DNA from 2 places in the Paenibacillus sp. KN14-4R genome. Region 2 is predicted to be linked to the other one. Evidence: a T-box and tRNA genes for the amino acid it is inferred to sense, from the RefSeq annotation. Region 2 holds a T-box; the other holds one or more tRNA genes.
The links. A T-box is a leader RNA that pairs with one kind of tRNA and senses whether it is charged. The one in region 2 lies ahead of lysS (lysine--tRNA ligase), so its partner is inferred to be a tRNA-Lys.
Positions count from the first base shown of each region.

Region 1: it encodes a tRNA-Lys, which carries the amino acid that the T-box ahead of lysS (lysine--tRNA ligase) is inferred to sense. The anticodon was not compared.

Region 1 covers NZ_CP197466.1:3,843,345-3,854,689, reverse strand. The annotation lists rRNA gene ACSBOP_RS19015 (23S ribosomal RNA) at 1-1,079, shown strand, start outside; tRNA gene ACSBOP_RS19010 (tRNA-Ser) at 1,167-1,258, shown strand; tRNA gene ACSBOP_RS19005 (tRNA-Met) at 1,290-1,367, shown strand; tRNA gene ACSBOP_RS19000 (tRNA-Val) at 1,378-1,453, shown strand; tRNA gene ACSBOP_RS18995 (tRNA-Thr) at 1,505-1,580, shown strand; tRNA gene ACSBOP_RS18990 (tRNA-Asp) at 1,598-1,674, shown strand; tRNA gene ACSBOP_RS18985 (tRNA-Phe) at 1,711-1,786, shown strand; tRNA gene ACSBOP_RS18980 (tRNA-Tyr) at 1,832-1,916, shown strand; tRNA gene ACSBOP_RS18975 (tRNA-Lys) at 1,932-2,004, shown strand; gene ACSBOP_RS18970 (MTH1187 family thiamine-binding protein) at 2,091-2,420, opposite strand; gene ACSBOP_RS18965 (GMC family oxidoreductase) at 2,631-4,205, opposite strand; gene ACSBOP_RS18960 (gluconate 2-dehydrogenase subunit 3 family protein) at 4,202-4,804, opposite strand; gene ACSBOP_RS18955 (hypothetical protein) at 4,809-5,207, opposite strand; gene ACSBOP_RS18950 (MraY family glycosyltransferase) at 5,357-6,304, shown strand; gene ACSBOP_RS18945 (PucR family transcriptional regulator) at 6,395-7,489, shown strand; gene ACSBOP_RS18940 (ABC transporter ATP-binding protein) at 7,582-8,706, shown strand; gene hprK (HPr(Ser) kinase/phosphatase) at 8,859-9,800, shown strand; gene lgt (prolipoprotein diacylglyceryl transferase) at 9,840-10,772, shown strand; gene ppaX (pyrophosphatase PpaX) at 10,805-11,345, shown strand, end outside.
Region 2 covers NZ_CP197466.1:1,964,339-1,975,683, forward strand. The annotation lists gene ACSBOP_RS09285 (DUF5713 family protein) at 1-82, shown strand, start outside; gene ACSBOP_RS09290 (Imm51 family immunity protein) at 149-898, shown strand; gene ACSBOP_RS09295 (hypothetical protein) at 2,278-2,478, shown strand; gene ACSBOP_RS09300 (DUF2004 domain-containing protein) at 2,496-3,029, shown strand; gene ACSBOP_RS09305 (hypothetical protein) at 3,080-3,622, opposite strand; partial or broken gene istA (IS21 family transposase) at 4,013-5,294, shown strand; gene istB (IS21-like element helper ATPase IstB) at 5,291-6,046, shown strand; gene ACSBOP_RS09320 (hypothetical protein) at 6,079-6,519, shown strand; gene ACSBOP_RS09325 (hypothetical protein) at 6,732-7,154, shown strand; T-box leader at 7,253-7,520, shown strand; gene lysS (lysine--tRNA ligase) at 7,610-9,070, shown strand; gene ACSBOP_RS09335 (CGNR zinc finger domain-containing protein) at 9,330-9,935, opposite strand; gene ACSBOP_RS09340 (hypothetical protein) at 10,055-10,516, shown strand; gene ACSBOP_RS09345 (serine hydrolase domain-containing protein) at 10,846-11,345, shown strand, end outside.

The DNA.
Region 1 (11,345 bases), 1.9 Mb from region 2:
AGTATATGGGCTGACGCCTGCCCGGTGCTGGAAGGTTAAGGGGAGTGGTTAGGAGCAATCCGAAGCTGTGAACCGAAGCCCCAGTAAACGGCGGCCGTAACTATAACGGTCCTAAGGTAGCGAAATTCCTTGTCAGGTAAATTCTGACCCGCACGAATGGCGTAACGACTTGGGCGCTGTCTCAACGAGAGATCCGGTGAAATTTTAATACCTGTGAAGATGCAGGTTACCCGCGACAAGACGGAAAGACCCCATGGAGCTTTACTGCAGCTTGATATTGAACTTTGGTACGATCTGTACAGGATAGGTGGGAGCCTTTGAAACCTGAGCGCCAGCTTAGGTGGAGGCAACGTTGGGATACCACCCTGATCGTATCGGAGTTCTAACCTACTACCGTATAACCGGTAGAGGGACCGTGTCAGGTGGGCAGTTTGACTGGGGCGGTCGCCTCCTAAAGAGTAACGGAGGCGTCCCAAGGTTCCCTCAGAATGGTTGGAAATCATTCGAAGAGTGCAAAGGCATAAGGGAGCTTGACTGCGAGACCTACAAGTCGAGCAGGGACGAAAGTCGGGCTTAGTGATCCGGTGGTACCGCATGGAAGGGCCATCGCTCAACGGATAAAAGCTACCCTGGGGATAACAGGCTTATCTCCCCCAAGAGTCCACATCGACGGGGAGGTTTGGCACCTCGATGTCGGCTCATCGCATCCTGGGGCTGAAGTAGGTCCCAAGGGTTGGGCTGTTCGCCCATTAAAGCGGTACGCGAGCTGGGTTCAGAACGTCGTGAGACAGTTCGGTCCCTATCTGTCGTGGGCGTAGGAAATTTGAGAGGAGCTGTCCTTAGTACGAGAGGACCGGGATGGACGTACCGCTGGTGTACCAGTTGTTCCGCCAGGAGCACCGCTGGGTAGCTATGTACGGAGGGGATAAGCGCTGAAAGCATCTAAGCGCGAAGCCCCCCTCAAGATGAGATTTCCCAATTAGTAAGACCCCTTGTAGACGACGAGGTTGATAGGTTGGAGGTGGAAGCGCAGCAATGTGTGGAGCTGACCAATACTAATCGGTCGAGGGCTTATCTAAATACCATGATTTACCTTCGTTTAGCTACTAGTTTTCAGGGAATAAACCCTGTATAATGAATAAGCATTGTACTTAGCAGCATTAATTGGAGAGATACCCAAGTGGCTATAAGGGGACCCTCTGCTAAGGGGTTAGACTGCGTAAGCGGTGCGAGGGTTCGAATCCCTCTCTCTCCGCCAGTTCTATTCTTCTCTAAAACTTAATCAACGTGGCGGTGTAGCTCAGCTGGTTTAGAGCGTACGGTTCATACCCGTGAGGTCGGGGGTTCGAGTCCCTTCGCCGCTACCAATATCATTTCGGAGGCTTAGCTCAGCTGGGAGAGCATCTGCCTTACAAGCAGAGGGTCAGCGGTTCGATCCCGTTAGCCTCCACCATTTTTTTATTTCTAAAAGTGAAGCGCTTGCTTAACTAGAAGAAAACAATATGCCGTTGTAGCTCAACTGGTAGAGCAACTGACTTGTAATCAGTAGGTTGGGGGTTCAAGTCCTCTCGACGGCACCATTAAATAAATTGCATTTGGAGCTGTGGTGTAGAGGCCTAACATGCCTGCCTGTCACGCAGGAGACCGCGAGTTCGAATCTCGTCAGCTCCGCCATTTATTTACTTATGGACAAGCTTAATTGAATATTATGGCTCGGTAGCTCAGTCGGTAGAGCAGAGGACTGAAAATCCTCGTGTCGGCGGTTCGATTCCGTCCCGAGCCACCATTTTTTTTGTATAACGGATGAATAAATTCGGGATACTGATTATATGGAGGCTTAGTGAAGTGGCTAAACACGGCAGACTGTAAATCTGCTCTCTTCGAGTTCGGTGGTTCGAATCCATCAGCCTCCACCATTTCTATTACCATTAGAGCCATTAGCTCAGTTGGTAGAGCACCTGACTTTTAATCAGGGTGTCGAAGGTTCGAGTCCTTCATGGCTCATACAGATAAAAAGACCTCAATTGAGGTCTTTTTTTGTTTTTAAAAAGACAAGTGCTGTGCGATAGATTTACGCTGTTACTGATGGTTTAAATGTTGGAAATGGGATCGGTCTTTAATTGCATCTTCTGGTTGACGGACTGCATTTTTTGTTCACAAGATGCCGCCTTATCTCTACGATCATCGATTTTTACTGAGGTAGAGACACGCGCAGCGCCACTGACGAAGCACCCTTCATGAAGAACTCCGATTACCTCTAATAAACGCTCTAACGGGCCCTCAATGATTGTACTCATCGGTGTAAGCTGGTAAGTGATTCCTGTTTGTTCAGACAGAGTCCTTTGCATATCAGCAACATATGAGCTTAGGCTTGTTGTGCCAGTACCGATTGGGATAATAGTAACCTCTGCGATTGCCATGTAAGAAATACCTCCTCATTCATTCTCAGTCTATAAAAACAGTACGAACTATAATCTAACATACTTTTTTCTATAATACTGCAACTTTATATGGGACTAAATCGTGGATAGAGTTAAAGGGGGGCAAGGTGAATCTGGATGAAGTTTATAAGCTATATGTGAATGATTTAACAGCAGAAGAATTGGTTCAGGACAGGAGAAGGCTGTCGTCTAGCCAAGCTCCTGCTTACTTGCTTGCTCAATAATGAAATCTGCTGATCTTGCAGCTAGAGCCATCACGGTATTCGTCGGATTTCCTCCACTGGATGTGACGAAGATGCTGGCATCACAAATGAACAAATTTGGAATGTCATGCGTTTGTCCATAAGAATTCACAACTGATGTACTAGGGTCATCTCCCATACGGCAGCCACCCATCAGATGTGCGGTGTCGGGTACGACATATTTAACCGTTCCTTCGGCTGCACGAATGATGGACTTCATATTTTCTACAGCATGATCAATTAAACGTAAATCATTTTCACCATAGCTGAACGAGACATTAGCACGAGGAATTCCGAACTTATCCTTCTCATCGCTAATTGTGACTCTGTTATTCGCATCCGGGAGCACTTCTCCAACCATCGTGATTCGTCCATAAAAGTTATAATTAAACATCGCATCACGTAATTTACTTCCCCATAGAAACTGGCTGTCAGACTCCATAATTCCCTTTGCTGCGGATACGGGGCGAGCTCCATGCGAATGCAGGGTATAACCTCTAGCATATGATCGAATCGTATCGGTCTCATAGAAATCCTGTGTTGTAGCAAGTACGGGAGTACCCTTGTATAACCGAATCTCATCTTGAAACTCTCCATATACATCATGAGAACTGTGAGTCATAATTGCTTTCCCTACCCACCCCGAGCTATTTGCTAATCCATTAGGAAATTGCGAAGTTGCAGAATTCAATAATAGACGAGGTGTCTCTACCGCATAAGCAGAAAGAATAACAAGCTTTGCTTTTTGTGCATACTCAATCCCATTATGAATAAATACGACACCTTTCGCTAAACCGTCTGCTCCGACTTGCACCTGATTGACCATACATTCCGTAAGTAAAACGGCGCCAGCTTTGATTGCCTTAGGAATGTGTACAATTAATGTACTGAATTTGGAATTGGGCATACAACCTTGATTGCAGAATCCTCGATTAATGCAGGGAGGTCTTCCTTCATAAGGAGCAGTCAGAATGGCTAGTGGGGAGACAACAGATTGAATCTGAAGCTTATCGCAGCCACGTCGAAACATATCCGCATTCGGACTTAAGAAGTCACGTTCAGGTAAAGGATAGGGCCCTTGGAAATTTCCCCAAGGAAAATGACGAGGGCCTGCTACTCCGACCTCTTTTTCTATTTTGGCATAGTAGGGCTCTAAATCTTTATAATGGATGGGCCAATTTTCACCTACGCCGTCAATAGAACGTGTTTTGAAATCCGATTCATGGAAACGTAAAAATACACCAGTAAAATGCTGTGTTCCTCCGCCAACCCCATATCCACTGTTATTATGCCCCATCGTTAACGGATGTTGTCCATCTACTATTCTAGTTTCTTGCCAACCTAAAGTTTGCATAGCGAGTTCATCACTTGCAAAATCATGCTGGGGATCACGCATTGGACCAGCTTCTAATAGAACGACACTCATACCCATTTCACTAAGCTCTTTGGCTAGTACACCACCTGCAGCTCCAGCTCCAACGATGACGATATCAACTTCTTCATTCTCATATCTCCAATTCATGGCTTACGCGTTGCCTCCCAAGGATCAGCCTGGCCATGGCTGAGTCTAACGTACCCGCGTGGATAGGCAGGTCCCCCATAACCGATCTCAGACCATACTTTAGGGTGGGAGTAATAAGCTTCAACAGTCCATATTAATAATTTCTGGAAGAATTCTTTGGGAGGGACACGCATGTGCTCATCTCCTTGCTGACCTTTGCCTTCACTAATGTCATTCATCAAGTTTTGCTGGATCTCAGTTGATATTTCCCAGAAATGCTTGCTATGAAGAGACAGAGATAAATCTTCTACATCATTTAAACCTGTGCGAATTAATATAGGAGCCGGAGGAACATGTGCTTTTCGTTGTCCTTCTCCTTTATTTTCAAATAGTGATCGATCAATATGACCTAAAATGTACGTTATGATGTCACTTCGATCATCGTCCATTAAGCGCGAGCACCAGGCACGTAGTACTTCGATCTCAATGAGATTTAGAAAATGAAACTGATCTTCCCTTAGCAGTCTAGATGTGACGATTGAACGTGTATGCTCGTCCCAATGCTGCTGCTGTGACATGACATCATACATGGGGTAATGTATTTCGTTATTTTTTACCATATCATCATCTCCAATATACGGCCAGAAGGCCAAGTGCACCCATCGCGGCATACATTAAGGGCATCATAATAGGTGGACCTACTAGAAAGTTTCGTAGCGCATATCCACCAATTCTGAGCCCTACACCGCGAAAATGATAATAAAAGCCTACAATTCCACTTAGTAAAGCTATCCACATTAAAACGTGAAAAGTATGCAGTAACCACATTGGACCCAGTAAGGCTAGAAACAGTCCGACGATAAAATAGATCGGGGAGGACAATACCGGTGCCCACATGACTCTGCGATAGAAGTTCTGCCGATAATGTGACATCGTTACTTGAATGCCGATGAGCAAATAGGCAATCGCAACAAAAAGAACAATACAACGTGCGAGCTGCCAATGATCCCAAACCAATATCATCACTCCTTTAACATGTATAATTGTGCTATTTCTATTTATCTCCAATTATTGCTTTAAATATTTCCAACTCTTCATTTTGTATGGAGGTTTTTTGTTTAGGAAAACCTACTTCTTGCATTCCCTTCGCGGCAGAAAGGAGTTCGGAAGCGATGCATATGATTTTCCCATTGTTTGTTTCATTTACAATTGTCTTCTTAATCGTGCCTTTGCTTCAGAAGTATGCGATGCATATCGGATTCGTGGATCGCCCTTCAAAGCGTAAGATTCATAATGATCCGATCCCACTTATGGGTGGTGTCGCGATCTATTTAGGCTGTATGGCTTCCATCCTTATTTTTATTCGATCATACCCAGCCGCTCAGGCGATCATGCTGGGTGGCACGATCTTAATGCTGACAGGCCTCTTAGATGATTGGTTTAAGACAAAAGGTAAGGATTTTCCTGTATGGCCACGCCTTATCATCTATGGTGTCGTATCGACGGTACCAATCTGGTATGGAATTGAAATCACAGGCATGTCCAATTGGAAGTTAGACGAAATGATTATTTTCCCACAGTGGTTAGCATGGTTAACTACGGTGATATGGGTATTCGCAATTACGAATATGATTAATTTTATTGATGGGGTTGACGGCCTTGCTTCAGGTATTGTGACGATCTCATCTTTTACCTTATTTATTATTGCAGCCTTAATGAATGAGCCGCTATTAGCGATGTTAGCAGGGGTATTAGTGGGATCTTGCCTTGCTTTTTTAACGTACAATTTCTATCCGGCCAAAATATTCATGGGGGATGCAGGTGCAGTTTTTTTAGGTTATTCCATTGCCGTAATCGGAATAGATGGGGCCTATAAAAGTGCAACTATCTTGTCCATATTTGTACCCGTATTGGCTTTAGGCGTCCCGATTCTAGATACGGTGATTGTGTTTATGCGGCGTCTTCTTAAAGGACAAGGATTGCATAAAGCTGACAAACTTCATACACATCACAGCTTAATGAAGTGGGGATTAAATCAGCGGCAAACGGTATCTTTTTTATATTTGATTGGAATCGTATTTGCTCTGCTATCCATCATCATCGTACTCCTCAAGAGATAAGTTCCCAGATGCAATAACGGCATTCACTGTCCATCCCTTGGTTAACGTGATAAAATATGAAAAAGTCGATCACAAGCAAGGAGTGGCCCTATGAACTGGGAACAGATAAGGGAACAATTGGAGACGATTTTGGAACGGTCAGTTGGGCTTGAGTTATTAACAAAGTTTAACTGGGAAATGTATGGCGACCAAAAAAATAATGATAATATCGATACAGCCGAAAATGAGTTGTTTTTTCTGGAACATCATGGGGATGAAATTTTAGTGCTAACTGTACGAGGGACAACCTTATCGCATACTGAACGAGCATTAATTGAACTCATGATACGGCGTATTAACAATTCTTCTGCCATTGAGCAGGCAAGCAGGGTCAAGACAGAAGAGCAAGTTATAAATGAACTGCAAATATGGGTGTTGGATCAATTGAAAAAGGGATCGCATCAAGCTGAGATGCCGAATTCTTTGATCATCCCCCTTCAATTACAAGAAAATCGTATTCCATTGCTGTTAAGTATGGATAACACGTCACAAGAAGTGACACATCATTCTTTTCAAAAGTTGTTAGATTCATTCTTTAGCGGGGAAATTATATTATTGCCATTACTGGAAAAGGAATGGCTTATTCTTGCATCCGAAGAGCTTCTTGCAAGCAAAGGCAATGAACTAACGGAAGGGTCAGGAACAATTGAGGAAGAACTTTCGGATATCGGGTCGGGGTTGCATGAAATGTTGGAAGCAGAGTGGGGGCTTGAATGTAGTATTGCGATCGCATACCCATGTATCCCTGATGTGGAACTAATTGCTTCCATTCATAAATTGCGTGAGACGATAACGGTTGGACGTACCTTTCATGGAATGAATCGTGTGCATATGTCATGGCAGCTGCATTTTGAAGCGATGATGTTCCAGCTTTCAGACGAGCAGAAATCAACCTTTCTGCATGATGTTTTGAAAGGGAATGAAAGTGTATTAGATAGTGAAACATTGTCGACATTGGAGCAGTTTTTTGTCATGGATTGTAATGTAAGCGAGACTGCTAAGAAGTTATACATTCATCGAAATACGCTTCTTTATCGGCTGGATAAGTTTAAACAGGAGGTTGGGCTGGATGTTCGAACCTTCAGTGACGCTGTTTTGGTGAAAATGTGCATGGCTTTGTACAAAGTGAACAAAAGGAGGCGCTAAATTTTGTAGGCTTTGTGCATAGTCATATGAATACGTTTACGCTAAGATGAAATTGTACTTAATTTACTAGAAATTTGAGGGGGAAGAGCATAATGGCAGGCGTACGTTTAAACCATATCGTAAAGAAATATTCCGGAAATGATGAAGCAACAGTTAAAGACTTTCACTTAGATATTCAAGACAAGGAATTCGTTGTTCTTGTAGGAGCATCAGGTTGCGGTAAATCAACAACTCTTCGTATGATTGCAGGACTTGAGGAAATTTCTGAAGGTGAATTATACATTGGCGATCGTCTTGTAAATGACGTGGCACCAAAAGACCGCGATATTGCGATGGTATTCCAATCCTATGCCTTGTACCCACATATGAACGTTTATGAAAATATGGCGTTCGGTTTGAAATTACGTAAATTCAAAAAAGCTGACATCGACAAACGTGTTCGTGATGCAGCTAAAATTCTAGATATTGAACATTTGCTTGATCGTAAGCCGAAAGCACTTTCCGGTGGTCAACGTCAACGTGTTGCTTTAGGACGTGCTATCGTTCGTGAGCCGCAAGTATTCTTGATGGATGAGCCTCTTTCCAACCTTGATGCTAAGCTGCGTGTTCACATGCGTGCTGAGATCGCGAAGTTGCACAAGCGTCTTCAAACAACAATCATCTACGTAACGCATGACCAAATCGAAGCGATGACAATGGGTGACAGAATCGTTGTTATGGATAAAGGTATTATCCAACAAGCGGCTTCCCCAGAAGTTATTTACAACACACCTTCGAACATGTTCGTAGCTGGTTTTATCGGATCGCCTTCCATGAACTTTATTACAGGTTCTCTAGTTGATAAAGGCGGCGCTCTTTACTTCTCCTCTGGCAATGTGAACGTAGAAATTCCAGCAGGTAAAGCGCAAATTCTTCGTGATAAAGGCTATGCAAATAAAGAAGTTGTTCTTGGTCTTCGTCCAGAAGATTTCCATGATGAGCCAGTATTTATGGAAGCTTCCCCGAATACAATTGTAAACGCAGTAATCGAGGTTTCTGAGAACCTTGGTCACGAAATGTACTTATACCTAAATGGTCTAGGTAACGGCACGATCATTGCTCGTGTAGACGGTCGTTCTACGCTTAAAGAAGGAACAAACGCGAAGCTTGCTCTTGATATGAACAAAGCGCATTTCTTCGATAAAGAAACGACAAGCTCAATTTTATACAATGCCTAATCTCTTTTAGGTAATGAGAACCTAGTGGCAAATATGCCCCTAGGTTCTTTTGTATATTCTATGATTTGGTGATCCTCGCGGCTTTGTATGTTGATTTCGATTCTTAATTCTATTAGGATGGAAGTATTGGACCATGAAAGGAACGATATCAGATGTCTAAAAAAGTAAAAGTATCGGATTTGATCAGTCAGCTTCATTTAGAAATCGTATGCGGTAAAGAAGGTGTGAATCGCCTAATTACGGTTGCAGATTTATATAGACCTGGTTTGGAAATTGCAGGGTATTTTAACTATCATCCGAATGAGCGTGTGCAAATTTTAGGAAAGACAGAAGTAACGTTTTTTGCAACGCTCACAGAAGAAGAGCGTAGAGAACGATCACGTATGTTATGTGAATCTCCGGATACACCGTGCATTATTATTACACGTGGGTTAGAAGTAGCAGAGGAATTGTTATTGGAAGCGGAGAAGAACAAGTTACCGGTATTGCGAAGCAACATGCAGACGACTATTCTTGCTTCTAGAATCACAGGTCTCCTCGAAAATAAACTGGCACCAAGTACGACAATCCACGCGGTACTCGTAGATGTATACGGTATTGGTATGCTGATTACGGGGTCTAGTGGGATTGGTAAGAGTGAAACAGCACTAGAGTTAGTCAAAAGAGGACATCGTCTAATTGCAGATGATGCGGTCGAAATTCGCCAGACCGCAGATAAAGTATTAACGGGGACTGCACCAGAGTTAATTCGCCATCTCCTTGAAATTCGTGGAGTTGGTATTATCAATGTGATGACATTGTTTGGCGCAGGTGCGGTTCGTACAGCAAAGAAAATTGCACTTGTGGTGAGACTAGAGAACTGGCAGCAGGACAAGCAGTATGACCGATTAGGAATAGATGAAGAAACAACGAAGATTATTGATACGGATGTTCCACTCGTGACGATCCCTGTTCGACCAGGTCGAAATCTTGCAGTCATTGTTGAAGTTGCGGCGATGAACTATCGTTTGAAACGAATGGGTTACAATGCGGCTCTGCAATTTACGAACAAATTGACGGAAACGATCTCAGAAGATATGGAAGACGTGGATTAAGATTTGGATCTGAAAAGTTAATTAGGAGGCAAGGATTGAATGAACCCGATTGCATTATCAATAGGGCCGATATCCATTCACTGGTATGGAGTGATTCTAGGTGCGGCTGCTTTAATCGGATTATTATTAGCCATACAAGAAGGTAAACGTTTTAAAATCAATCCTGACTTTTTCATGGATATGCTGCTTATTGCGGCACCTTCGGCTATTATTGCCGCTCGGATTTATTATGTGGCTTTTCAATGGGACAACTATAAAGATAACCTATTAAGTATATTTGCAGTTTGGGAGGGCGGAATTGCAATCTACGGTGCCCTGATTGGTGCGCTTATCGCAGGTTATTTTTATTTTCGAGCAAAAGGATACAGTTTCTGGCGAATTGTCGATATATGTGCACCAGGACTGATTGCAGGACAGTTGATAGGTCGTTGGGGGAACTTCGTCAATCAGGAGGCTTATGGAGGACCCGTTGAGGAATCTTTCCTTCGTCATACCTTGCATTTACCAGATTGGATTGTGAATAACATGTATATCGATGGAGCCTTCCATCATCCGACATTCTTATATGAATCGGTGTGGAATGTGATCGGGATTCTTATTCTTTTCTGGCTGCGCAGACGACCTTTCCTTCGTGCCGGTGAATTGTTCATGAGTTACTTCATCTGGTACTCAATCGGTCGATTCTTTATTGAAGGCTTACGCACGGACTCTCTATCCTTTACAGGGCCTACATGGTTAGCATCAATCATGGATGCAATGTGGTCACCGATGCAGCTTGTATTCGAAGCTGGAGCGATGACATATGGCGGTAACATTCGTATTTCGCAGCTTGTAGCGATTCTGATCTGTATTGTAGCGATTGTATTAATTATCGTGAGAAGAAAGAAAGGCTATGCAAGTGAGCGTTATTTAGACCCTATCGTTTCGAGTAAAGCACCAAAAGTAGATACTGTGGATCAGTCTAACTCATAGAGAATGTACATCATACAGAAATGAGGCAGATCATGATAAAAGCAATGCTGTTTGATTTAGATGGAACCATTTTAGATACCAATGAACTTATTATTCGCTCTTTTCTTCATGCACTAGAAGGCAAAACACCCATACCCTATACACGAGAATTGCTTATTCCTCATATGGGTCGACCTCTTTATGAGCAAATGCGCTATTTTACGGAACAAGATGAAGTCGAAGAGATCGTATCTTCCTATCGAACATTTAATATAGTGAATCATGATGATTTCGTAACGGCCTTTCCACATGTGGAAGAGACTCTTGCTGCTTTAAAAGAAGCCGGTGTGTTAATCGGGATTGTGACGAGTAAAGTTCGAATGACAACGGAAATGGGCCTCAAACTTTGTGGACTTGATAAGTATGTCGATACAGTGATTACGGTGGATGATGTTGAGCAAGCCAAGCCGCATCCAGAAGGTATTTTATTGGCACTTCGTAATTTAGGTCTTGAAGGTGAGACAGAAGCTGTCATGGTGGGAGACTCGCATTATGATATAGAGTCTGGGCAGCGTGCTGGATTAAAGACAGTGG
Region 2 (11,345 bases):
TGCACAAACTGTTGAAGATATTTTAGCCTTTTTTGATATCGAAATAGATACAGAAGTAGCCATTCGTGAACGTGATTGGTAGTTTGATAGGGAAATATAAGGCTATTGAAATTATTATTTGATTAATGTTAGAGGAGAGGATACAAAGATGGATACGGATCTATTGAAACAGCTCACTCTTTGGCATAACAAGGACCAGTATGAGAAAATCATTATAAAAATTAAGGAAATACCCGAAGCAGAAAGGGACTATGACTTGGTTTGCCATTTGGGAAGAGCATTGAATAATCAAGATAAATATAATGAAGCCATCAAATGTTTTTTATCTGTGCAAGAGCAAGGTAAGCACGACTCTCTTTGGCATTTTCGAATAGGTTATGCTTATTATTACCTTAAACAGTATAAGGAAGCGGTCGTTGCTTTTGAACAATCTGTAGCGCTAGACCCTAAAGATTCACAAGCCAGCATGTTTTTAAAAATGAGTCTCAATGCCGCTGGTAGAGCAGGAAATGAAACCATCCCTATAGTGAACGTTGAAAAAGATGAGACGTGGTTTGAAGTTGTAGAAAAAATAGAACCTTTTAGGTTAGTTGCGCATGATAGTGGAAGCATATCTTTCATTATTAATGTTGGTAAATATAAGCATGAAATTTTTCAAACACGAGCTGAAGAAGGATTTGAAGGCAATGGCTATGATTGGGGTTCTTTAGTAGCCGTGTTTCTTGAAGAAAAAATGCCCCACTTAGTAGATATCTTACGATTTGACCCGGAAGCGGATATGTTCGTTGCTTATACAGACAATAAAGAAGCATTATTTAGTTTTGCAATCGCCTTTAAGGAAGCATGTGAAGATGACTCATTAATAAAAGACTTATTTTCACGAGCTGAATTAGATTGATTTGAGATTTTAATTTTAATTATGCTTATTCGGTACCTTGTCCGATAGAGTTAAGATAATACTCTTCCCATGACTCTTTCACATTACGACTATGCGGGTTATGTGGGATAATAATCTTTGATGTAGGTAAGCAATAACGATTTTTGTATTCATGTTTGTCCATAACATAGCTGTTCTGGATGCCAGGTTTATCGCCTATCATTTCTACATGCGCAGTACAATCGGGGTTCTGAAGTTACTCAAATTGTAAGCAAGTTACAAGATAAATTTACTTCTAGCTTAAATAATTCAGATGATAGAAACAATGTATTATTTGCGTTGTCCTACTGCCTTTGGGAAACGAAATCCTTAGAAGATTCACTGTTAGAGCAAGTCGCTCAGATCATTGAGAGTGGGAGTGACTTAACTGTCTGTGAATAGCTTGGTGCAACTGTACAATTTATTAACAAGCGAAAAAAGTATTTACATACATTTATCACCAAAATTAGCGTACCCAAAAGTATAGCAAAAAAGAGGGTCAAGCCACCTGCGCAAGTTGAAAGTGATTATCACAATGGTAGCTGCCTTTCTTTTCAATATCCCAGTGGCTTATACGGCGGCATTATCATTATCGACTGCGCCTTTTATCGTAACCGAGGTTCAATACGCATAGCATTCACGGATATTGAGCAGCACTCTGAGCCCGATTATAACGATTTTCTAGCCTCACGCCTGACCAACTTCAGCTGGGAGGGAGTATCTGGTGAGGCAAACAAGTATGCCGCCTTTGAGGGTAAGACTGCCCGCATTTCTACCTATCTGCTCAGCTATGATCATGCTAAAGAGCGTGTTTCTTATTTTGAGTATACCGATATGTTTTTCACAATTGTGGGCGAGCTCCCTATCTACACCCAACGCTTAATATCTACAGTTGGCATTGGAGTTCAATACAATCTTGCTTATCCTGAGTTCACCATCTCTATGGCAAAGACATTGCTAGATTTGAAGCGAAATGAAAGCCTATACAGTAAAACAGTTTCTAAAGAAACGATTACTGAATTAAATAACTTATTAGTCCTTAAAAAGTAGCTGTATATATTAGTAACTTAGAATATAAAGGGGGGTTAACTATAAATACTTTTATTGCAGAACATTGGAATCTTGAAAAGCATGAACTGCCCGGCTTTAATTGCATCATATTTCCAAATGGAGCTGTAACAATTTTAAGTTGTTACAGCGCATATAACCCCAACACAAATGAAAGTAAATTTTATTGCACTCCCTTGTGTGACACAACCATTGAAAGCATATCAAAGTATAATGTTGAATGTTGGACGATCGTTGATGAATGGGTCAGTATTGATTATCAAGACGGGAAAATCTGTGGCGGTGATGGTCAAATGGGGAATGAAGGATTTATTGCTTGTACGGATGCTGAAGACCGTTTGGTATGGGGAATGTTTTTTGAAAATTCAAACCCTATAAAAAGCTTAGAAATTAAAGATAAAATCCTAATCGCTATTAATGAGCATACCCAATTACAAATTGAAATCAACTTAGAAAACCTCACCCAAATTAAAATGACTTTCATAAAACCCTAAAAGGAGCCAACTAATTGATGAAACAAATACCAAGCACGAAATTTCCTAATATAGATTACACACCTGGCGAACCTATTTGGATAGATAACCTAATGCCTGATAACAAGATCCCGTTTTATTTTAATGTGTCGGAAAAACTTACACAAAATGAGAGCGCAATCACTCGTGTTTCCCAGGCACTTGATCAAATGGATGAGTTGGTAAACAAGGCTCGGGCGCATCTAAGAGATATTATTCAAAACACAAAAGACCCTAGTTATGAGTTGCTTCATGATTTCTTTACTTGTCATCTTTTAGAAATGGATGATGAATGCTTAAAAGTAATGTTCGGGATGGAGCAACCTGAAACATTAAGTGAACTGGAAATGGTTGACCTACTTATGCTTAAAAGCTTGGGAAGCAGCTTGGGCGAAGGTTGGTTGGGAAGTAACTTTGAAAAAGAGCAGATTTTCATCATGGATTTTACTTTTGACCCCGGGTATACGGATCAGTTGATTGTTGTCTATTTGGATGCGAACGATAACATACTGACTATTAGTCATGAAAGTTAGCCATCAATGCAATCAATGATTGGTAGTTTGTTGGGGAAATATAACACAAACTACATCAATATACGAGTAAGATGAATCGAATTCATCTTTTTTTGTCTTTTTTCCCTAGGAATACAATCAATTATAACGTCCTGTTTACCTGAATCAATCCATTTTTTTTGCATGATTTCTATGCGTTTCTTGTTAAAATCAATATATTGAAAATCCAACTGTTTCAGCTTAGACATGTCTAATAAAAAATCAAACGCTTCCGCCTTGATCTTCGTATTTATCTCATTCAACTCTAAAATTTCCAGCTTTGATGCCGTTTTTAAGACATCTATCTCTATCAGCGATTTCATGTTTTTCAATCCAGCTAGAATGTCTAGCATTTCATCTGAATAATCCCCTTTTTTTCTGTAACTCCATATGTGCAAAATAAGATCGGGGCGATGGGATAGGACCATTTCATCTAATTTTACTAAATCCGCCAATTTATCTGAATCAAAAGCAAAACTGATCGTAGCACGTCGCCTTAGTTTTTCAACAGCTGATTTCATTTTTTTAGGCGTCCAAGGCACACCATGCATAGCATGTATCCACTCTTCACTCATAAGTTTACCCCTCGCTTCATTTCTCATATAATTGCAATTGATTTGAACTTCATAAGATCATATGGATTATTCTAATATATGGAAACCATTATTTGATTAAACGTAGAGTAGCAGGAAATGAAACCATCTATATAGTGAACGTTGCAAAGGGGATGAGGATTGGGACTAACCCCCGTTTGTCAGAAGTTAATGAAAAAATAAACCCATTTGGGCTAGTTGCGCATAATAATGGAAGCATAGCAATGATTTTAAGTGTTGGCAAATATAAGTATAAAATTTTTCAAACACGAGCCGAATACAAATGCTAATGTAATTATGTACATAAATGCTTGAATAATAATGTACAGATTTGACGAGCTGAATGATACTTGTCTCAAGGGAGAGATGAGTATGTACATCACGTTGAATGTTCAATCCAATATGGAGATTCGTAGTTTACTAGACTTAACTAAATTAAAATCATTAATGGAGAATCTCAATATGAAAATAAATAAGAGTCAGTTAGCTAGAGAGCTTGGTGTAGATCGTCGAACCATTCAGAAATACTTAGATGGGTTACACGAAGAAGATCAAGAGATAAAGGCTCAAAGATTGATGAGTATTATGAAATCATTGCTGCACTTCTATCCACAGACAGTAAGCAAGTGTTCTACTACAAGCGAGTGCTGTGGCAATACTTAACTTACAATCATGGACTGCAATGTTCAGCGTCTGCTTTTCGGGCTTACATCGCTCGTAAGCCAGAGTTTGAAACTTACTTTAAGCACGGACAACGTATACCGTCACCACAAGGAACCATTCGCTTTGAAACAGAACCAGGTGCACAGGCCCAGTTAGACTGGAAAGAAAGTATTCCCTTCGAAACGAAAGACGGCGAGAAGGTTGAAGTCAATGTAGCCGTGCTGCTGCTCTCGTATTCACGATTTAGGGTGTACCACATGAGCGTATCCAAATCGCAAAGCGTGCTACTATCCTTCTTAACAGAAGCATTTGAGGCTATTGGTGGTGTTCCTCATGAGATCCTAACTGACAACATGAAGACCGTCATGGACCGAGCGAGAGGCGAGCATACCGCCGGTAGAGTGAATGCTAAGTTTGCTGGTTACGCAGCCGACTTTGGATTTCAAGTTAGGCCCTGTATCGCAGGGCGTCCTCGTACCAAAGGGAAGGTGGAATCCCAGATGAAAATTCTAGATGAGATTCATGCATACCAAGGTAAATTAAGGTTACCAGAGCTTCAAGTTTACATTCAGAAGCTATGTGATCATGTGAACCAGTCGTTCCATCAAGGAACGGGAAAAGTACCAGTTCTAGCCCTAGAAAAGGAAAAGAACTCCTTACACCCGTTACCAGCGGAGCGTGTAAGAAGTTCCTATCGATACATCATAAGCTTGTAAAGATCAATGCATCGAACATGATCTCCTACCAATCCAGACAATACTCAGTTCCCGCTGAGTATCAAGGAAAAATGGTGGGAATACAAGTCTATGACAACCATTTGTATGCATATTATAACACGAAACTCCTAGTACGCCATCCTATTGGTGAAACGAAATTAAATTACACAGAAGAGCATTACAGGGAAAATTTAAGATTGTCTATGCCAAGCTATCCAGACATTAATGACTTGGCTAAGAAGAATCTACGTGCGATTGGAGGTGCATTTGAATGAATGTAACCTCCTACCAGCAAGCCGTACGAAACCTTGAGTATCTAAATCTGAAGCAAATGGTGGGCCATTTAAATGAAGTGGTCGATTTTAGTATTCATAACCAACTGTCGTTCATGGATACACTTGTGAAGCTCACAGGCTATGAGATTGATGTACGTGAGCAGAACATGATTCATGCGATGGTGAAAGTCGGTGCTTTTCCACATCAGAAGGAACTCTCAACCTTTGACTTTAGCTTTCAGCCCTCCGTGAACCGAGAGCAAATGCTGGACTTTGCTAGCTTACGCTTCATTGAAGGCAATGAAAACATTGTATTCTTAGGTCCCAGTGGTGTAGGGAAAACCCATTTAGCTACGTCAATCGGCATTGCTGCTGCAAAGAAACGAACAAGCACGTACTTCATTAAGTGTCATGATCTGATTCAGAACTTAAAACGTACCATGCTAGAAAACCGTCTGGAAGCAAGATTAAAGCACTACACGAAGTACAAGCTGCTCATTATTGATGAGATTGGCTATCTTCCAATTGAACCCGAAGACGCCAAGCTGTTTTTCCAACTCATTGATATGCGTTATGAGAAGCGCAGTACAATATTCACAACCAATGTTAACTTCAGAGCGTGGGACGAAGTGTTTCGTGAACCGAAGCTAGCCAATGCGATCTTGGATCGAATTCTGCATCACGCAACTGTCGTTACCATTGTAGGCGAATCTTACCGATTGAAGGATCATTTTACTCAAGATGACAAGTGATTTTGTACATCCTTAAACAAGCAGAAGTGTACATGTTTATGTTGACATTTACAGTTATGAAGTTAAGCCATAAAGCATGGTCACTTTTTAAATACAATAAAGATTATGAGTATCAAAAGATGAATTGCTTATTCAATGATGATGGAAATTTAATTGCTATAGGGTATTTGCGATCGGGTATTGCTGATGATCACGATGTAATGGAAATTGTGATGCAAATAAATGAAAACGTTGCTGAGAGTATTTCTGAAATAAGAAAGGCTTTGTATTCTTCATTAATTGATGTCTGTAAAGCTGCTCATAATCCCGCAAGGAAAATTAAGTTGGTGACATGGGAAGTTTTTGATGGTGATCGTGAATTTTACATAGAACAAGACTACGAATATGAGGGGGGTTACAGCAGAAAGGATTACATCTATTACGTCCCTTTGAGAGGGGGGCTACCCCAACTGCAACCTTTTTCATTCAATTAACGGGAAAGATCGTTCAGTATCATGTGGTCTACCAGTCGGGTTGCCCCTCGTTACGCTAATGTTACCTACTAAGAAGCAAATTTGATCAAAATCTAAGAAAAAGTGAGCAATTAAGAGCTAAGTGATTCTCCATAGAGGGAGGATAGTTTAGCAACTATTACAGTAGTAAACACGTTAATTACCATAATCATGAAAAAGGAGCAGTGAGTAATTTGGGAAAACTGTTTGTTTTGTTAGTCTTATTATCACTACTTCTGATGGGATGCAGCAACAGTCCGCCAATGCCTGACCTAAATAAACAGAACTTAAATCTTCATATCAGCAAACCAGAAGGACAGAACTACAATGTTTATAAGAAAGTTGAAGATAATGAAACGGTAAAAACAGTAATGGATGTCTTACTAAATGTGCAATGGGAGAATTCTAAAGTATCTATGTCTCGTCAGCCCGACTATAAAATTAATACTATTAATACAGACCTTACAGTTCCATACGAGCCAGTGACTTATGCTATTTGGATTTCCCCAAAGAAAGACATTTTGGAAGTAATTATTGAAGGACAGTCTAAATACGGAAAACTTGCAAAGAAAGATAGTGCAATTTTATTAACGATTATTCAAACGCTATTCAACTAACGAGCAGAATAGTTAAATTAAGACAAACACGGATTATAACAAAAATTTGACTAAATGATACAATTTTGCTAACATATTTTTAATTTTCAAAAAGAGAATATGCGGCTATGATGAGAAAAGTAATTTTGATTAATTATTTGCAGAGAGCTCCTGTTTGGTGTGAAGGAGTAATAATGATCTTAATGAAAAAAGGCTCGGAGCTTCGCACGGATCTGAGATGTAATTCTTAGTGATGCTGCGACGGGGTCTCCCGTTAATGAGATAGGGTATAATCAATAAAATATTGCCGTACCCGAAGAGGTTGATATGGTAACATATCAATAAAACTGAGGTGGTACCACGAAGCTAACAACTCTCGTCCTCAAGATGAATAATCTTGGGGGTGGGAGTTTTTTTGTTGTTTAGTTGTATACGTGCTTTTAAGTCCCGATAACAAAAAAATTGGAGTGATATGAATGAGTAACGATCAAATTATCCTTAGATTAGAGAAATTAGACAGTTTAAGATCCCAGGGAATCCCGGTATATCCTGAGAAATTTACTACAAATTCTGAACTTTATGAGGCAGCCTTGTTTAAAGATGGAACATCCGGTGTGCGAGTTGCTGGAAGAATAATGGGTATTAGGAACTTCAGTAAATTTATTTTTATTACCATATCGAACATAGAAGGAAGTTTACAACTTCTTTTGAGTAAGGAAGAGGTTGGTGAGATATCTTTTAATCAATTTCATAAATTAATGGACATTGGGGATTTTATCGGTGTTGAAGGACATATGTATACGACCAAGACAAATGAGAAAACACTGCGAATTGATAGCTATGTATTTCTTGGTAAAGCTTTGCGTACTTTACCAGAAAAATGGCACGGATTAACTTCCATTGAAACTCGATATAGGCAACGATACTTAGATTTAATAATGACAAAGGAAACTCAAATACGTTTATTAGCTAGAACTAAAATGGTAAGTGCCATTAGGAGATTCTTTGAGGATCAAAATTTCCTAGAAGTAGAAACACCAGTCTTACAGCATACTTCCTCGGGTGCAATTGCTAAACCTTTTAGGACATATCATAACTCGTTAGACACTGAATTAAACTTACGCATTGCCCCTGAAACCTATTTAAAAAGATTAATTGTAGGTGGTTTTACCAAAATATATGAATTTGCAAAGTGTTTTAGAAATGAAGGGATCAGTCCTCAGCATCTTCAAGAATTTACAATGGTTGAAGGATATGCTGCATATTGGAACTATGAGGATACAATGAAATTAATGCGTGATATGGTCCTGTATATTCTTGATCGAACCTTTAATACAACTACCATTACAATACAAGGTCACATGATTGATTTTTCATTAGAATGGGACATTGTCTCCTTTAGGGATTTAATCTTAAGAGACACTGGGATTGATATAGACCTTTATCCTGATGTTAAAGATTTATACCAAGAAACCAAGAGGAAAAATATCCACTTCGAACAATCGGATATTGAATCTTTAGGTAGAGGTAATTTCATTGATCTTCTTTACAAGAAAATGTGCCGACCTCAACTGGTAAAACCGACTTTTTTAGTCCAGCACCCTATCGATTTATCCCCATTAGCTAGAGGCAATGATCAAAATCCTACTCTTACAGATCGGTTCCAATTAGTGGTGAATGGAGCAGAAATTATTAATGCCTATTCAGAGTTGGTTGACCCATTAGAACAAAGAAAAAGGTTAGAGGCTCAAGCCCTTCTTAAGAGCAATGGAGACTTAGAAGCTATGGAGATGGATGAAGATTATCTAACTGCGATGGAATATGGGATGCCCCCTATTTCAGGTTGGGGATTTGGCATTGAACGCCTGTTAATGGTGCTAACTGATAGTGATACTATTAAAGATTGTGTTTTATTTCCGTTGACTAAAAAACTTTAAAATTTACTCTTAAGTAGTGATTTGAGTCTGAGTTGCCAATTATATATAGATTCAAGGACTAAACCTTATTCAAATAACGGAGAATGTTAGTTAAATGAGAATGTAAGCAATAGTTTGTAAAAAGTATTTAAAAACTTATTTGTCACCCAATGCCAAGTTAACTAAAGAAAAGGAATCTTCAAGGCAACCTTACCGACATCAAGTCTTTTCAAAAATTGAACAACACCTATAGAGGGGAAGTGACCGACTATGGTCACTTTTATTTTTGGTAAAATCGTCGTGCTTTGGCACGATTGCCGCAATCGGCCATTGAACACCAGCGGCGGCTCCGGTTCCGGCTCGTATCGAAGAATAACCATCCACAAGAGTCTCCCTCACATTGTTTGACTCGTTCCAGGTCGTTTTTGGAAACGAGTAAATCTACAGCAGATTGCAAAATCAGAGGGAGCATCATGTCCAAGTTTTTCTCGGTATGCTTGAACTTTAATGTGAAATGATCCTTTTCATGAATCACTTGCAAAGTTTGATAGAAGTGGCCTACTAATTCATTGAAACGTTCCAGGTCTGGCGGGTGGGGCGATGTTTCCTTTGAAATGGATTTGAAGATTCGATACATGACTTCCCGCATTTCGATTGTCTGCTTCAGAACATCTTCCGCTTCAGACGGTTTCTCCTCCGCTTTTAAAAGAAGAGCTTTTGCTTGTTGTCCGCTCAAGACTTCAGCATGGATGCACCAGTCGACCAATTTGGCGTAACTCGTAAACCAATCCCGCCTTTTCTCAGCACTTTCCCGCCAACTGACGGTATTGATGAAATCCATACACAAACGTTCTCCGACCATCATATAAGGGTTCGTTTCCGACATGATCAAAACTCCTTTACTATAACCATCATAATACATATTGACAGTTAGAAGCAACTCAGTTAAAGTGTAACCATCTAAAGTGATTTTGATGGTTATAAATAAATTCAGGAGGTACTGAGATGAACAATCCGATGTTGGAAGCTGTTAGAACATTGTTGAAGGAAACATTTGATGGACCTGAAAAAAACGCAAGCTGGTACACAGAAGCGAAGCCTGGTAGTGGTTTATTCGGAACGCTTGAAAAATTATCGGCAGAAGATGCTTCGATACCTGTCAATGGTACGACAATCGCCGCACAAACGGATCATACGCGCTATTACTTATGGGCTGCGAATTCCTACTTAAATAAAGAAGAACCCAGGAAGGACTGGGAAGCATCATGGAAAATCACAAACGTTGATAAAATCACATGGACACAATTTAATGACGAACTTCAACAGGAATACACAAAACTACTTAAAAAGATTGATTTATTTGACTCCTTAAATGAAGAGGTATCGAATTGTCTGTTAGGAGCAATCGCTCACTCCGCCTACCACCTCGGTTCGATACGACAGATGATCAAAGCGATCAAAGTCTAAGCCAGAAATAAGCATTAAAAAGCTCCAAGGAATGATTCCTTGGAGCTTTCAGCTTGTAGAGAAACACCTTGTTTTTCTACAAGCTTTTTTTGATGCTTTTAGAAAATACGTTTTTTAATTTTTCTTTTTTTAAGAAAAAGACTTTCCTCCACCTAGTTCTTCTTGTCTAGGTGGAGGGCAACCTTCTTCATGTTCTGACTCATGTTCTTGTCCACCGACAGGAGGATGTTTGGTGACAAGAACCTTATCCCTTTCCCGACAGATTGCTGGGAGTGTGACCTTACTGATTAAACTAACGGGCAGTTTACTTGAATAAGGGAAGTGGCTTTTTGTGGGCAAATTTGGTTTTAAATCAAAAAAATGTGATAAATTTAAATAACGAACAAATTACCAGTACTTTGAAACATTTTGAAAATAAATGGTATTCTAAGGGGGGGGTAATAATTATGTTTGAAATCAGTGGTGAAACATTACGATTAATTAAAAAAACCTGTAAAGGAAAGAAACATTTGAAGTTAACTGTTGGCTATTTAACAGGCAATAATTCTATAATAAAAATTTATAATGAAAATGGCGAACTTGATTCATCGATAAAATATCATTATGAAATTGGTTCTATTACAAAGACCCTTACCTCATCCTTGCTATCAAAATATGCATTTGAAAACAAGTTGTCAATAAACGATTCAATACAAAAATATATTGTAGAACTTAGAGAAGACGAATATTATCCAACATTGCTCCGTCTTGCTACTCACTCTTCTGGATATTCAGAAAAACTGCCATTTAATAAACGGGAATATTTTAAGCTAATTCTAGACTTAATTAC